DNA from 3 places in the Mesobacillus sp. genome. Region 1 is predicted to be linked to each of the others. Evidence: riboswitches for the same ligand, from Rfam matches in the RefSeq annotation. Region 1 holds a riboswitch; each other region holds the start of a gene.
The links. A riboswitch is a leader RNA that binds a small molecule or an ion and turns the genes downstream of it on or off. The one in region 1 is predicted to bind cobalamin.
Positions count from the first base shown of each region.

Region 2: linked by a shared signal. The riboswitch ahead of AC3EBE_RS03525 (5-methyltetrahydropteroyltriglutamate--homocysteine S-methyltransferase) and the one ahead of AC3EBE_RS06820 (acyl-CoA thioesterase) in region 1 are both predicted to bind cobalamin.
Region 3: linked by a shared signal. The riboswitch ahead of AC3EBE_RS01670 (ABC transporter substrate-binding protein) and the one ahead of AC3EBE_RS06820 (acyl-CoA thioesterase) in region 1 are both predicted to bind cobalamin.

Region 1 covers NZ_JBYNSB010000020.1:13,974-19,303, reverse strand. The annotation lists gene AC3EBE_RS06825 (ribonucleoside-diphosphate reductase subunit alpha) at 1-1,582, opposite strand, end outside; gene AC3EBE_RS06820 (acyl-CoA thioesterase) at 1,605-2,072, opposite strand; cobalamin riboswitch at 2,237-2,421, opposite strand; gene AC3EBE_RS06815 (MBL fold metallo-hydrolase) at 2,744-3,565, opposite strand; gene AC3EBE_RS06810 (patatin-like phospholipase family protein) at 3,737-4,612, shown strand; gene AC3EBE_RS06805 (Ger(x)C family spore germination protein) at 5,105-5,330, opposite strand, start outside.
Region 2 covers NZ_JBYNSB010000012.1:185,087-190,416, reverse strand. The annotation lists gene AC3EBE_RS03530 (VOC family protein) at 435-809, shown strand; cobalamin riboswitch at 1,300-1,479, shown strand; gene AC3EBE_RS03525 (5-methyltetrahydropteroyltriglutamate--homocysteine S-methyltransferase) at 1,670-2,785, shown strand; gene AC3EBE_RS03520 (glycoside hydrolase family 16 protein) at 3,395-4,225, shown strand; gene AC3EBE_RS03515 (GH1 family beta-glucosidase) at 4,246-5,330, shown strand, end outside.
Region 3 covers NZ_JBYNSB010000004.1:29,987-35,316, reverse strand. The annotation lists gene AC3EBE_RS01680 (FtsW/RodA/SpoVE family cell cycle protein) at 1-285, opposite strand, end outside; gene AC3EBE_RS01675 (hypothetical protein) at 701-1,477, shown strand; cobalamin riboswitch at 1,555-1,735, shown strand; gene AC3EBE_RS01670 (ABC transporter substrate-binding protein) at 1,915-2,880, shown strand; gene AC3EBE_RS01665 (FecCD family ABC transporter permease) at 2,846-3,904, shown strand; gene AC3EBE_RS01660 (heme ABC transporter ATP-binding protein) at 3,904-5,330, shown strand, end outside.

The DNA of each region.
Region 1 (5,330 bases):
AGGTGCCAAGCCCGATCCCGCGGTAATTCTTATTGGTCAGCTGCGCCTGCAGAACGGGGATTTCATTCATATCAATGACATTGTCGAGCAGCCTGACCTGAATATTTATTAACCTCTCGAGAACGCCATCCGTCACACTTTTAGCCAATGAAATGGACGATAGATTGCACACGACGAAATCCCCTGGCTTTTTATAAATAACAATTCTTCCGTCTTCGACTATTTCCTCTTCAAGTGTTGTGGGACTCATATTCTGTGCGATCTCTGTACAAAGGTTGCTGCAGTAGATCATCCCTTTATGCTGATTTGCGTTGAACCGGTTAACCGTGTCACGATAAAACATATACGGTGTGCCTGTCTCAAGCTGAGAAACCATTATTGATTTAAAAATCTCGATTGCGGGTACCACGTCACGTGACAAATCCGGATGGTAAACACATTCCCAATACCTATCTCTGAAAGATCCAGCACCAGATTCTTCATCATAAAAATCCTCAAGTGAGTATCCCATCACATTCCTTACCTCATGCGGATCAAATAAGTACCAGTCTCCCCGTTTCTCGACTTGTTCCATGAAAAGATCCGGAATGCATACGCCAGTGAATAAATCATGCGTCCTTTGCCTTTCATCGCCATTGTTCAGCTTTGCATCGAGAAAAGGGAAAATATCTTTATGCCAAATATCCAGATAAACGGCAATCGCTCCCTGTCGCTGCCCTAATTGGTCAACAGATACTGCGGTATTATTCAGCTGCTTCATCCATGGAATCACTCCAGAGCTGATTCCTTTGAAGCCTTTTATATCGCTGCCGCGGCTCCTGATTTTCCCAAGGTAAATGCCGATCCCGCCGCCATTTTTGCTTAACGTTGAAACATCGGTATTGGAATCATAAATACTCCTTAAATCATCCTCTACTGTATCGATGAAACAGCTCGACAGCTGGCCATAGCTTTTCCCTGCGTTTGCAAGTGTCGGAGTTGCCACGGTCATATACAGATTGGAAAGTGCCCAGTATGCTTCCTTTATCAAGCCGATTCGCTTTTTCTTCGGCTCTTTCGCCAGTAAGGTCATCGCGATGATCATAAACCTCTCCTGCGGCAATTCAAGGAATTCACCCTGATGTGACCTGGCCAGGTATCGTTCTGCCATCGTCAGCAAACCTATGTATGTGAATAATGAGTCCTTCTCGGGATCTATCAATTTTTCAATAGAGTTAATTTCCTCCTTTGAGTATAACTCCAGCAGCTGCTGATCATAAATCCCCATGGATACAAGTGTATTTATTAACTCATAAAAAGAACCATAGCCACGTTCCCTGTCAGTCCCTCGTGAAATTGAGCTCAGTCTATAGAGCCTGTTCAAATAAAATTTAGCCGCAACATAAGTCCAATCTGGTTCAAAGCTGCTGATTCTTTCCACCGCAGATAAAATCAACAGGTTCTCGGCCTGGTCGATTGACAGCTCTTTGACCTTTAGTGTATTAATAACTTTTTCTTTAAAATCTGTAAAATCAATCTTTTGATATTCTTTTTCAGCTTCATTCATTGCTTTTGTTATGAATTCTTTTTGCATGGTGATCATTATTTAATTCCCCTCCTATTTTTTATGGGTTTCTCATTTCCAGACGGCGCTGCCTTCTCTCTCCTGCTCGCAGAAATAAATCTTTTTCTTCCTCTGTTTGTGGTATCACTCCTGGAACGGCTACAGGCTTGCCTGCGGCATCCTTCGCCACCATAGTTAAAATCGATGTAGTCGTTAACGTTTTTTTACCAGTGTCCAGATTCTCAGATTCTACTTTCACAAAAACCTCCATCGATGTCCGGCCTGTGGAGATGACCACAGCTTCCAGCGTTAAAATATCTCCGACCTCTGCAGAAGATAGAAAATTGACCCGGTCGATCGAAGCAGTGACGACAACCTTCCTGCTGTGCTTCATCGCGGCGATTGCGGCAATTTCATCCACATAAGCCAATACCGTTCCTCCAAAAATCGTGCCCATATGGTTTGTATCCGGCGGTAAAACTAAATGAGTCTGAATTGTTCTTGAAACATTTGAAGATATTGCATCCATTTTTTCTGCTCCTTTTCTAGTAAATGCTGCTTCAGGTGAAAAATTGGGTATAAAAAAACCCATCGCAAAGGATGGGTTCCATAAACGCTGATACACTTAATAGACATATAGATTGCTGAGTCTACCAAATGATCCTCGCTTTACCTTCCCAATTCCCGAAGAAGATAATACGCATAAACATGGCAGGTCTCCTGACTTGTGCATCACTCTACTTTAAGCCCTTCCCATCTATTTGTTAGACAGTGGTCCTTGCTTATTTCGTCAGCACTTACAGTTGCGGGAACAGTCCTGGATTCTCACCAGATTCCCTATTAAGCCTTATTCAGGCACCATGCTTACCGGCATATTCAATATGTAGTTATTAGATACGAATGTAACACAATATATCGTGTTATATTAATAGATAATATAGGAGAATGAAGATTTATACAACTATTAACTTCATTAATAAAAATTTTTATTAATTAGACTGTTGATTTCCGTTCCAGGCGCTTCGCTTTCCTCGGGGCGTGCGGTGAGCCTCCTCGTCGCTTTGCTCCTGCGGGGTCTCACCTGTCCCGCTACATCCCGAAGGAGTCTGCGCGCCTTCCACTACAATCAACGATTTCAGAATTTAACATATGGTAACAGTATAACTTAGAAAAAATCTTCTAAGCTCATATAGAGCTAAATTAAAATCCCTTCAAATTTCCATTCAAGATTGAAGTGATGATGTGAAGCGAATCCCACTCCCCGCCTGAAAATTTGTGGATCGGGTAATTTTTCGGGAATAGTTTAGCCCTGATTTCCTTAGCTGGGTCACCTTGCTTGTGTAGGGTGAGAACTTGATCCTGAATCGTTAATAAATTCTCAAGCTTCCTTCTCAATGCAGCTCGGCCCTCTTCTACAAATCCGGCATGATTGCAGAATACCTCGGCAAAATCAAATGCCAGCACCCGCTGCAGGGATTTAATGGTTTCCGGAATGCTTTCCTCTGCCAGTGCCACTTTGATTTTCTCATTCACAAAGAGATCCCCTGTAAACAATTGGCCTGTTTCCTTATTCAAAAATGCCTTTTGATCATGTGCATGACCGGGAGTATCGATCACTTCCCAACTGGCATTCCTTGATGTAAAAGTATCAGGAATTGGCTGGGCAGAAAAAGGCTTCCTCCTTCCCCAGAAAAGCTGGCGATAGAGGGGGTAATCTGCGGACTGCTGGCAATACTGTATTGATTTTTCATCTAAGTATATGGGGGCTTTCCCATTGTTTTCAATATAGGCGGCACAGCCTGTGTGGTCTTCATGATGATGCGTCAGCATGACCTGATCAAAGTCTGCTTCAGATATAAAGGGTTTGAAATATTTTTTTAAAGAGTGCGATCCTGTGTCGATCAAAACTCCGTCAATTAAAAAACTGTACACATTCAAGTGGACTTTTTGGAAACTCACTTGCCCGTTCAAATAGGAAACGCCATTTACCTGTCCTTCAACTGCGTTTTTCTTTACTAACAATGCCTCTCCCCCTTTACACCAAAATATACCACAAATATCGAGAGAATGAACCATTATTCATTTTAACTTCCATTTTTAAGCATTTGCCTCTTTTTTTTCGCTGACTTGTGTTAAACTGTTCTTTATTCAATTCATTTGTATACAAAGAATTTTTTATCGGGGGGATTGAGGATGATAAACAGCGGTCTGGTTCTTGAAGGCGGCGGTATGAGAGGTGTCTATACTGCTGGCGTTTTGGATTATTTTTTAGAGAAAGAATTATATTTCCCCTATGTCATAGGTGTCTCTGCAGGCGCGTGCCATGGCTCTTCTTACGTTGCAAGGCAGCATGGACGCAACCGCCAGGTGACCATTGATTATGTGGGACATCGCGATTACATCTCCTATCGCAACCTTCTTTTGAAAAAAGAACTTTTTGGAATGGATTTTATTTTCGATAAGCTGCCAAAGGAATTAGTACCCTTCGATTTTGATACCTTTAACAGCTCTACCGACCGATTTTTGATTGGAACAACAGATTGCTTCACTGGCGAGCCGGTTTACTTTGATAAAAGCGATTATCCTGAGGAGAACCTAAAGCTGATCAGGGCATCCAGTACCCTTCCATTCATGGCACCGGCTATTGAATTCGAGGGCAGAATCCTGATGGACGGCGGAATCGCTGACCCTATCCCAATCAGGAAAACAATAAGCGATGGCATTGAAAAGCCTGTGATCGTCCTGACCAAGCCGAGAGGATACCGTAAAAAGAAATCCTCATTTGGCTGGATACCGAGGTACGCTTTTAAACAATATCCAGGATTGACAAGAGCGCTAGAAACACGCTATCAGCTATACAATGATACATTGGACTATATTGAAGAACTAGAAGCGAAAAAAGAGGTGCTTGTCATCAGGCCTTCCCAGATCATGAAGGTTGGCCGGACAGAGCGGAATCCAGTTAAGCTTACACAGTTGTTTGAACTTGGGTATGAGGATGCGAAGAATGCCTTTGAAGAGATGGCAGAATGGTTAAACCCAGACTTATCTATGTTAATCCGCCAGTAAATACAATGTTGGCCTAAAAAGTGCGCCCGTTCTATGCGGGAAAAATAAAAACGGGTATGAATTCACACTGAATTCATACCCGTTTTTTCTTGGAATAATAAGGATCACAATTATGACAGTTTGACTCCAATTTTTTCCCTTTTCTCTTAAATTTTCCTCATTTCGTTCTCAGTCCTTTAGGATATCTCGTCTGCTGATGTGAAAACTAGTGCACATCGAGCTGTGTTTTTATTATATCGACGAATCTGGTATACATATCGACGAAAAACGAATTATATCGACGATTTTTAAATTATATCGACGAAAACCACCCGCTTATCGGCGAATTTTCAATTATATCGACGAATAGGAAATTCAGGCGGATTTTTTCCAGAAAACACTGATTCAAAGGAAAGCAAAAACCCTTTACAATTATCGTAAAAACCTATCCTTTCTCACTTGCTCTCCTTACTATGTGGCAATTCTAACTGTCAACGACAGCCAGACAAAGATTCAATCCAAGTCATCCATTTCAATCATCCTGTTTTTCAGGGCCCCTGAATGATTGATTTCAACATCTACTTTTACATCATGCAAAGTTGCCTTAGAAAGAACAGGGTTTTTATTCCAATCCCTCCAATTTTCACGAAATAGAACATGCTCCAGATTCAAGAAATCTGTATTCTCTTTTAACCCTAATTCAAACTGGCCCTCTATTTCTTCTTTGATAACTGTTTCA
Region 2 (5,330 bases), on a different contig from region 1:
TAACCTTATCATACATTTGGATTGAAATGGGTTTTGCCAGCAAATATATCCAGAACTAAACATTAATTAAGCTAAATGGGCAGGAGATGAAACCTTAATTTTTATTAACCTAATCCATTTAGGTACAAAAACCGTTTTTACCGGGGGTGTGGTCATTGAGGAATCAAGAAAACAACCGAGAAGATAGTAAAATTGAAACAGATGATGGATGGAATAGATCTTTTTATGGAACGCCTACAATAGGTGGAATTATAGTTGTTGTAATAGTAATCTTCTATTTGATCTTTCAGTAAGATGTTGAAGATTTAAGGCAATGTCAAAAAACAGGACCTTTACTACACGAACGGGGCAGGCTAGTTCAAAAATCGGAAGGGAATAGGGATGTAAAAAGGGAATTACTTGATAGACAATACTAAATAAAGGAGAGGTAGTTTATGAGTAAATCATTTATTGAACAGGTACATTATATTAGAATTCCGGTAAGAAATTTAGTGCAGTCTGCACAATGGTATAGAGATATATTAGGGCTTCAGTTATTAACCATTACTGAGGATCCATTTGCCATTATAAAAGTTAATGAGGGGCCTTTCTTACTTATCTTAGTTCCTACTGAAGATGATACATTTGCACATTTTACAGTTGGTAATGCCCCAGCCTTTAGCATTGGGTTTACAAGTCCCGAATTATCTGGATTTCATACACATCTTATTGAAAATGGTGTTAAGGTTGAGGATATAAAAGAGGATAATGGACATGCCTATTTCCACTTTTTTGATTTAAATGGCAATAAACTCCAAGTGCACTGGTGAGAAATATATATATGAAGGTAATTTAGTGAAAGTCACACTTAGACTAAAAGGGGCATTCTTTACTTAAGGAAAGCTACTGATCCTAATATTCTTGGGATTTCAACACACCTACTTTACATTGGTAGGAAGAAATGTACTTAGACATAGGATGCAATAGTTCCGGATTGTGCTGCCATTCAAGGGCGGCATTTTTGTTATTGAACGGGGCAGCATTCCTGAAGATGGGGAATGATGGAAAAATAGCTGCTGAAACGTTTTTTAATATTTAAAGATGAGTTATTAAAACAACTAGAATTTGTAAGTCAGGATTACGATATTTTCAAAGTTGATTATAAAGTTGAAAGCTTAAAAAGCTTAGAAAATGGTACTTTGAGCTTATGAAAAGAATGAATTCGTAAAGGTTGGATTAGATAGAATTGAATTCGAAATATATTTCAAATATTTGCAATTATCAGGGGAACGAATATAATAGTATTCAAAGTTGATATTCTACTATACCGATAAATAAGGTGTCCGTATGGACTTAATAAGGAATTTGGTTGAAATCCAAAACTGTCCCCGCAACTGTAAGTGCTGATGAAATAAGTAGACCACTGTCTTATAAAGACGGGAAGGACTTAGAGTAAGGTGAAGCACAAGTCAGGAGACCTGCCTTATTTATGTGTGTTATCTTCTTCGGGACTTGGGAAGATAGAACAAGGTTAAATTAATGGACTGTTTTCTGCTGTCTATTAGTCTGCCATTGTTACGAAACCCATCCTTCATGTTGGGTTTTTTATTTTTTTGGAAGTAAAATTCTTTTCTTCTAAATAGAAGAGGTTTTTATTTTAAATACTTTATATATGAAGGAGAAATACATGATGTCCATTACCCTAACAAAAGCTCCGTTCAGGGCTGACCATGTTGGCAGCTTATTAAGACCTAAACACTTGTTGGAGGCAAAAACCAGTTTTCGTAACGGTAATATTAGTTATGAACAACTGAGGGAAATTGAACTTTCTGAGGTAAAAAGAATAGTCGATAAGCAGATTGAAATTGGATTGAAAGCGGTAACCGACGGTGAATTCAGGAGGCATTGGTGGCATACCGATTTTATGGAAAATTTTCTAGGGATGGAGGGATATACACCGGAAAAAGGCTATCAGTTCAGCAAAATCGAAACTGAAAAGCATGATGTTCGGGCTATAGGCAAAATATCTTTCAATCCTGACCACCCGTTTATTCAGCATGCCAGGGAGTTGGTTGAAGTAGTAGGGAACAGGGCTGTTGCAAAGGTGACCATCCCGAGCCCAAATCAGTTTTTCAATGCAGGTATCATCAACCCAGAGTTTTATTCGGATTGGGAAGAGTTTGCAGTGGATATTATTGAAGCTTACAGAAAAACTCTCAAAGCTTTTTATGACGTCGGTGTCCGATATGTACAGCTTGACGATGTTTATATTGCAGGCCTGTCTGCCCCTGCGCTTCCATTTAGTGACGCTCAGTACCCACGTGATTATTTAATCGATCTTGCACTACGAGTCGTTAATGGCGTTCTGAAGGACAAGCCGGAGGATTTGATTGTCACCACTCATTTGTGCAGAGGCAACTATAGGTCTGATTATGCATTTTCGGGCAGTTATGACCTTATTGCGCCAACTTTGCTCAACAAGGAAAAAGTAAATGGGTTTTTCCTTGAATATGATGATGAACGGTCCGGAACATTCGAACCTTTAGTACATATCCCTAATGGTGTGGGTGCACCGCGGGTGGTCCTCGGATTATTTACTTCAAAGTACCCTGAATTGGAAGATAAGGAATTGATAAAAGCAAGGATTAAAGAGGCAGCCCAATACGTACCACTGGAACAGCTGTGCATCAGTCCGCAATGCGGATTCGCTTCTACACACCATGGAAATAACCTCACAGAAGAAGAACAGTGGAACAAATTAAAATTCATTGTTGAAGTGGCGAAAGAGGTTTGGGGAAATATTTAATGCCTACATGGACAGATGAAGCCCGAAATATTGAATAACCCAAGCAGATTAAATTGCCCTTTAGGAAATATTTCCTAAAGGGCTTTGTATTGAATGTTTTTGGTAGTTATACATCAAAAAACTATGATGAAATTTTTGACAACGGTTATATACTCTAATCAGTGTCACTAAAACAACAGATAAAGTGCCCCCGAAACCATTAAAGCAATATACGGCAGACAATGGTCTCTTATGCTAAGTTTGTGAATAATCCTACCTTAAACATAAGGGTCCTTTTTTATAACAACGCACAACAAAAAAAGCTCTGGGCTAAATGGCTCAGAGCTTTTTGCGTGCTAATCATACAGCTAGTGTGTCTGCAAATTTCTGTGCGAAAAGCACTGTTAATTCAAATTTATCACTTCCAAACCGAACCCGTTTCTTTTTGGATCGCCTCTTTTTCTTTTTGCCTCATTAATATTTAAGTATAAATTCACAGCTCCTAAAATATCAGCACCATATTCAAAATTCGCTATCTCAAGATGTGCTCTGGGCACCTGTAAAATAGTATGTACGAACAGGTTTCTGATTTGATCATACGGCCTGGCTTTTAGGAAAGGAGCGATCCAAATGAAGCCGATGAAAAAGAAGGATGAAGAGCTAGGTTCTTTTAGCAAAGAAATGATGGCGCTTTCAAAATTTGAAGATACTTCTGAAAAATGGGAAATGATTTGGGAAGATAGTTTTTCCAGCACGGAGATAGATGCGGGCAAGTGGAATTTTGTTGAAGGCGGCTGGGGCTTCGGCAATGAGGAATCCCAGTATTACACGGCACGCCCGGAAAACGCGAGAATCGAAAATGGGACACTGGTGCTGGAAGCCAGGCAGGAAGAGTACAAAGGGATGGCTTATACATCTGCAAAATTGACGACAAAGGGTAAAGCAGCCTGGAAGTATGGGCGCTTCTCTATCCGTGCGAAACTGCCAGAGGGGCAAGGGATTTGGCCTGCGATCTGGATGATGCCTGAAGACATGGAGCGATATAGCGGATGGCCTGCCTGTGGCGAGATTGACATCATGGAGCAAATAGGCCACCAGCCAGATACAGTTTACGGAACGCTTCATTATGGCGTCCCGCATACATATACGGGGGAAAGCTATAAGCTCCCTGGGCATGAGAAATTTTCAGATGATTTTCATGTCTTTACTTTAGAGTGGGAACCAGGGGAGTTTAGATGGTATGTCGACGGAGTCCTGTATGCCACTCAGAATGAATGGTTCAGTACGTCAATTGAAACGGGAGACCGCCATGCTGGAAATGCTCCTTTTGACCGCGAGTTTTACATGCAGTTCAATCTTGCTGTCGGCGGGAAGTGGCCGGGGTATCCGGATGAAACGACACAGTTCCCGCAGCGAATGACCATTGATTATATAAGAGTTTATAAGAAAACAGATAAATAGATTAGGCTGGTGAACATCATATGAACAGATTTTCAAAGGATTTTATTTTCGGGACAGCAACTTCTTCCTATCAAATTGAAGGCGCTTACCAGGAGGATGGCAGGACGATGTCCATCTGGGATCAGTTTTCGCGTACGCCGGGCAAGGTCTTCAATATGGATAACGGCGATGTCGCATGTGACCACTACCATCTATATGAGAAAGATATCGAAGTCCTGAAAACGCTGGGAGTCGATTCCTACCGATTATCGATCGCGTGGCCGCGGATTTTTCCGGAGCAGGGCAAGTACAACCAGGCCGGGATGGACTTTTATAAAAAGTTGATTCAGCGATTGATTGAAAATGGAATCAAGCCTGCTGTTACACTGTATCATTGGGATTTGCCGATGTGGGCCCACGAACAGGGTGGCTGGACGAACCGGGAATCTGTGGACTGGTTCCTCGAATATGCAGAGAAATGCTACGAGGAGCTGGATGATCAGGTAGAAATGTGGATTACCCATAATGAGCCATGGTGCGCCGGTTTCCTCGGCTATCATCAGGGAATCCACGCACCGGGACATACGAATATGGAGGAGGCGCTAAAGGCAGTCCATCATATCCTTCTGTCCCATGGGGAAGCGGTGGCCCTTTTGAAAGGGAAGTTCGAATCTTCCACTCCGATTGGCATCACCTTGAACCTGTCGCCGATGTATCCGGCCAGCGGTTCGGCAAATGACATGCTGGCTGCAAACAATGCAGATGGCTACTCGAATCGATGGTTCCTTGATCCGGTTTTAAAAGGAGCTTATCCTGCCGATATGATGAATTTATTCTCCAAATATGTTCACTCCTATGATTTTATCCACGAGGGGGATCTGGAGAAAATCTCAATTGAGTGCGATTTCTTTGGCATTAATTTTTACAGCCGCGGGCTGGTTGAATTCAATGCAGCTTCGGATTTCCTTTACAAGAATGCCTATTCCGATTATCCCCAGACCGGGATGGGGTGGGACATTTCCCCGGCAGAATTCAAGGAATTGATCCGCCGTCTGCGAGCAGAGTATACGGATCTGCCAATCTATATTACAGAAAATGGCGCTGCCTTTGATGACATGGTGTCGGA
Region 3 (5,330 bases), on a different contig from region 1:
GTGTGGGGCGATGCTCGAAGGGGCGAGGTAGAGCCCGATTAGAAGCAAGATGCCGAATCCGTACAAATACCAGGATAGCTTTCGGATCTGGTCGCTGTCGAATCTCACCACAACAGCAATGATTCCGGCACCGACGACATACCAGAATGCTTGCTTGAACATGAAATTTTCGCTGTACTGCCCAGTTGTTTGTGCACTGTAAATCGCAGCGCTGCTGGTCAGGAAAAATAAAAACAGTATCAGCGTCAAGGTCCAATCAAACCGGTCATTTTTCTTTCCATCCATTCCATAACACCCTGTCCAAATGCCTTTTATTTTATTGTATTTTACAATTTTATGATAGAGAAGAAATTTTATCCTTAAACTTTCCAGAAATAATAGACGATTCTCGCAAGGTGTAAGTTGCCCGTCAGGACAAAATAATGAAGCTGACTGGACATTTTTCGGCAGAATCAGCTATTGCTGAACACTCAGGCATCTCCGGATGATTACCAATATATGTTAGTGTTTGATCCCAAAAATTTAGAGTGCCGATATAAGATATTTTCTTTGTTTTTTGATAGAATGGAAAGAGCGTTATCTGTTCGGAAGAGACTCCGGAAGTCGAAGGGGAATCCGTCCGCGACGGCTTTCGGGTTTGTGATTTACATATGGCTGTTTTCGGTTCACTGCAAAGAATTTGTCCGGGAGGTTTTGTCCCTTGAAGAAGCATCATCCATATAACCGGGATTTGATTTATGTCCATCTGAACGACCGGGACCAGTATGTTCTTTCATATGGAATTGAGTTTTTTGAATTTGCGCGCTCCTTATCTGATTCACTCAATCATTTGCTGCTGCTAAGGCATCGCTATGAAGATGGGGAATTCAACAGGCACACTCTGTTCGAATATGTTCCAGCTGACAGCGTAGATAAGCTGATGGTCGAGAATGTCCATTCATTCGGCGATTTTTGCTGGATTGATTTTGAAGAAATCGAAGGGTTGAATGTCCTCAGCGGCCAGGAAATTGCTGAGCTCCTTTATTTGGGCCACATCAAGCACCATCTTAAGCTCCCATTCTATAATCAGCTGGGAAACCGGTTCGCCTACCTCGCCCATGAGGATGGCTGGTTCAATAAGACATATTATCGCAACTTTAATGACTTTTTCCGGATGCTTGGAAGTGTCCTGGCCGGGAAGCTTGGCGAGCTGAAGCCAGAAAAGACATTGCTGGGAATCAGGAAAAAGAAGCTTTATCCTTCTGTGAGCAAGGAGATTCTCAAATCGCTGACTCCAGCCATTAAGGAAGGGGCAGTCTTTTCCTTGAAAAACATCCAGCAGAATCGAAATCGAATCGAAATCCCGATTTGGGTCATTGGTGATTTTGCCAGTATGGATGATATGTATGATGAATTTAAAGAGGCAAGCCGGATCAATCCTGACGGCAGATTGATCTTTGATAAGAAGCTGAAGGAATGGAGCCTTCACGCTCAATAGCTCAATTTGTCTATTAAAAGCCGCATATTTTAGAAGCTTTTTTCCGCGGATCATGTATAATTGATAATAGCGGAAAATTACATACTAAATGAAAAGGTGTCTTTCTTCACAAGACTTAATAGGGAAGTTGGTGAAAATCCAACGCGGTCCCGCCACTGTAAATGGTAGCAAGCTGCACAGAGCCACTGTACTTTGTATGGGAAGGCGCAGCAAGCGATGACCATGAGCCAGGAGACCTGCCTGTTCATTGCACCACACAAACCTACGAGGATAGGGAGGTGCCGGCAGGCTTTATGACTTTTTATTGTGTAAAAAGAAATTTGCTTACTCGGACATCTCCCCATCAGGTGGAGATGTTTTTTATTTACTCTTTTCGATTCGGATTGCACCTTTTGCACATCTTAAATGAAAAGAGACGAAAATTGGAGGAGAAGTAAATGAAAAAATGGTATGCAATATTATTAGCAATGCTGATGGCAGTTATGGTGTTGGGCGGCTGCGGACAGTCCGATCAGCCTGAAAAACAGCAGGCTGATCCAGCACAAGAGGAGCAGAAGTCGGATTTCCCTGTGACTGTGAAGGATGCTTTAGATGAAGATGTTGTTATCGAAGAAAAGCCGGAGAAAATTATCTCTTTAATTCCGAGCAATACTGAGGTTGTCTATGCTCTTGGCGATGGTGAAGCGATTGTTGGAGTCACAGATTTTGATAATTACCCTGAGGAAGCGATGTCGAAGGAAAAAATCGGCGGCATTGAGTTCAATATAGAAAAAATGATTTCGCTCAAGCCGGATTTGGTTTTAGCGCATGAGTCAACAGCTGATAGCGTGAAAGATGGCCTGCAGCAGATTAAGGATGCAGGAATCCAGGTTGTCGTCGTGAATGACGCCCAGTCCTTAGATTCAGTATATGAGTCAATTGAAATGATCGGGAAAGCGATTGGCGAGCAGGAAAAAGCGACAGAGCTAGTCGATGAGATGAAGGAAAGATTCGCGAAACTGGAGAAACAGGCAGAAAGCATCAAAGAAGACCAGAAAAAGAGCGTATTTGTCGAGGTTTCCCCAGCACCGGAAATCTATGCTGCCGGAAAGAATACCTTTATAAATGAAATGCTGGAGCTGATCGGTGCTGAAAATGCGATTGGTGATATGGAAGGCTGGCCAAAGATCGACCAGGAAGCCATTGTCGAGCGCAATCCGGATGTTGTCGTCACAACCTACGGATATTATTCAGAAAAGCCTGTTGAGCAGGTGCTTGGCAGACAGGGCTGGAATAATGTGAAAGCCGTCAAGGACAAGCAGGTATTCGATGTCCATTCAGACCTCGTGACCCGTTCTGGCCCAAGGCTGGCTGAAGGAGCAGAGGAGCTTGCAAAAGCCATTTACCCGGACATTTTTAAATAATAAAGGTACAGCATACGCTGTAGCGATTGTATTTTTGATTGCATCGATGCTGCTTGGCATTTCGATTGGATCAGTTTCCATTCCTGTACCCGCTATCATTCAAATCATTGGTGCTGAGATTTTCCGCTTTCAGGGACAGGGAATCGACCCTATGCATACAAGCATTGTAATGGAAATCAGGCTGCCGCGCGTTTTGCTTGCGGGCCTTGTCGGAGCGTCTCTTGCTATCGCAGGAGCCGCTTTCCAGGGGCTGTTAAGGAATCCGCTGGCCGATCCCTATACACTCGGGATTTCATCCGGGGCTTCAATCGGTGCAGTCCTGACCCTGTTTTTCGGGATAAGCCTGCCTTTTATTCAGGGATTCACCTTGCCGGTGCTGAGCATTTTGTTCGCATTCGCGACGGTACTGTTTGTGTTATTTTTTGCGCGCAGAGTGGACCGTCTGCTGAGAGTAGAGACAATTATACTTACCGGGATCATCCTTAGTTCCTTTCTTGGAGCGTTCATTTCGCTGATGATCGCCCTTTCCGGCGAGGAGTTGAGGCAGATTATCGGCTGGCTGCTCGGAAGTGTGTCGATGCGTGGCTGGGCCTACATAAAAATCATCCTCCCTTTCTTTATCATCGGGATGGTCATTTTGCTGGCCAACACAAGAGAATTGAACGCCATGTCCTTTGGCGAGGAACGGGCGCAGCATCTCGGAGTAAATGTTGAAAAAAGGAAGCTGTGGATCCTGCTTTCCGGCTCGCTGTTGACAGGGTCGGCGGTAGCTGTATCCGGTACGATCGGGTTTGTCGGATTGGTGATTCCCCATATGACAAGAACATTGTGGGGACCAGACCACCGGCATTTGCTGCCGCTTTCGATCCTCATCGGCGCCGGCTTCCTTATTCTCGCCGATCTTGTCTCAAGGACCATTATCGCCCCATCTGAGCTGCCAATTGGAGTCATAACCGCATTAATCGGCGCACCGGTATTTGCGCTGATTTTAGTGAGAAATCGCAAGGAAAGAAGTGCTGGCTGATGATAAAAGTGAACAAGCTGACTGGCGGATATGCAGGCGGGGAAGTCCTGAAGGATCTCTCATTTGCAGTGGAAAAAGGTGAGCTGTTTGGCATCCTGGGGCCGAACGGAAGCGGCAAGACCACCTTGTTAAAAATGATCTCAGGTGCGTTGAAAGCGAGCACCGGCAGCATCCAGCTTGATGGCAGGCCTCTGGCTGGCTATTCTTCGAAGGAGCTTGCCAGACTGATGGCGGTCCTGCCACAGCATGGCGATCAGGCTTTTCCATATACGGTAAAAGAAACTGTCTCACTCGGCAGATACGCTCACCAAAAAGGCTGGCTGAACAGCTGGAGCAGTGAGAATGAGGAAATTGTCCAGCGGGTGATGGAGCAGACAGGAATCACCCGCCTCCAGGAAAAATCGATCGTTGAGCTTTCCGGCGGTGAGAAACAGCGTGTCTTTCTAGCCCAGGCGCTGGCGCAGCAGCCGAAAATTTTGCTGCTGGATGAGCCGACTAATCACCTTGATCTTTCTTTTCAAAAGGAATTGCTCGATCTGCTAAAAAAATGGGCATTTGAGGAAGAACTGACCGTGGTGTCCATTTTTCATGATTTGAACCTTGCATCACTGTATTGCGATCGCCTGCTGTTGATGGAGAATGGGCATATCTTAATTGTCGATTCGCCTCCAGAGGTGTTGAAGGAAGAGCGGGTCAAAAAGGTCTATAAAACAGAGATTAAAAACCATCCGCATCCGGAAATCGCCAAGCCCCAGCTTTTGCTAGTGCCGGACAATAGCGGTGAAGAAAATCTTTTTGTTGAAATTGATTCAAGATACCTCGATATTGGAGAAGAACGGATCGTTTTGCAATCCCCAATTCCGCTCCGTACCATGTCATCTGGCATCACGGGGGCGGGGATTGGCTGGAATAGCTCTTTTGTGCACCGGATTGTGCCGCCTGAATATGACTGCAGCGACCACAAGGCTGAGATGATTGAGTATCTTAAGGCAAACGGCTATCTTCCGAGTGAAACGGTTGGGATGATGACCGCCGTTCCTGCAGAAAATACCTCTTTTAAGCTTTTTGAAGGGGGCGGGCATTCCATTTTTGTGATGGTATCGGCCGGGAGTACCCAGCGCGGTCTTCCCAGAAATATCAACACCTGGCTGTTTATCAATGGCAGGATTTCGGAGGAAGCATTCATCCAAAGTGCAATGACGGCAGCGGAAGCGAAAATCAATGTCCTGCAGGAATTGGATGCAGCGGATTCCGCGGGCCGTACGTCAGGCATATCAACAGACAGTATATGCATCGCCGCAACACAGCTAGGCGAGTTCATTGCCTATGCCGGAACGGCTACGCCGCTTGGGAAGTTGATCAGCGAAGGCATTTACTCTTGTACGAAAGAGGCTATATTTAAATACCGCCGCTCCCAACTTGAAAT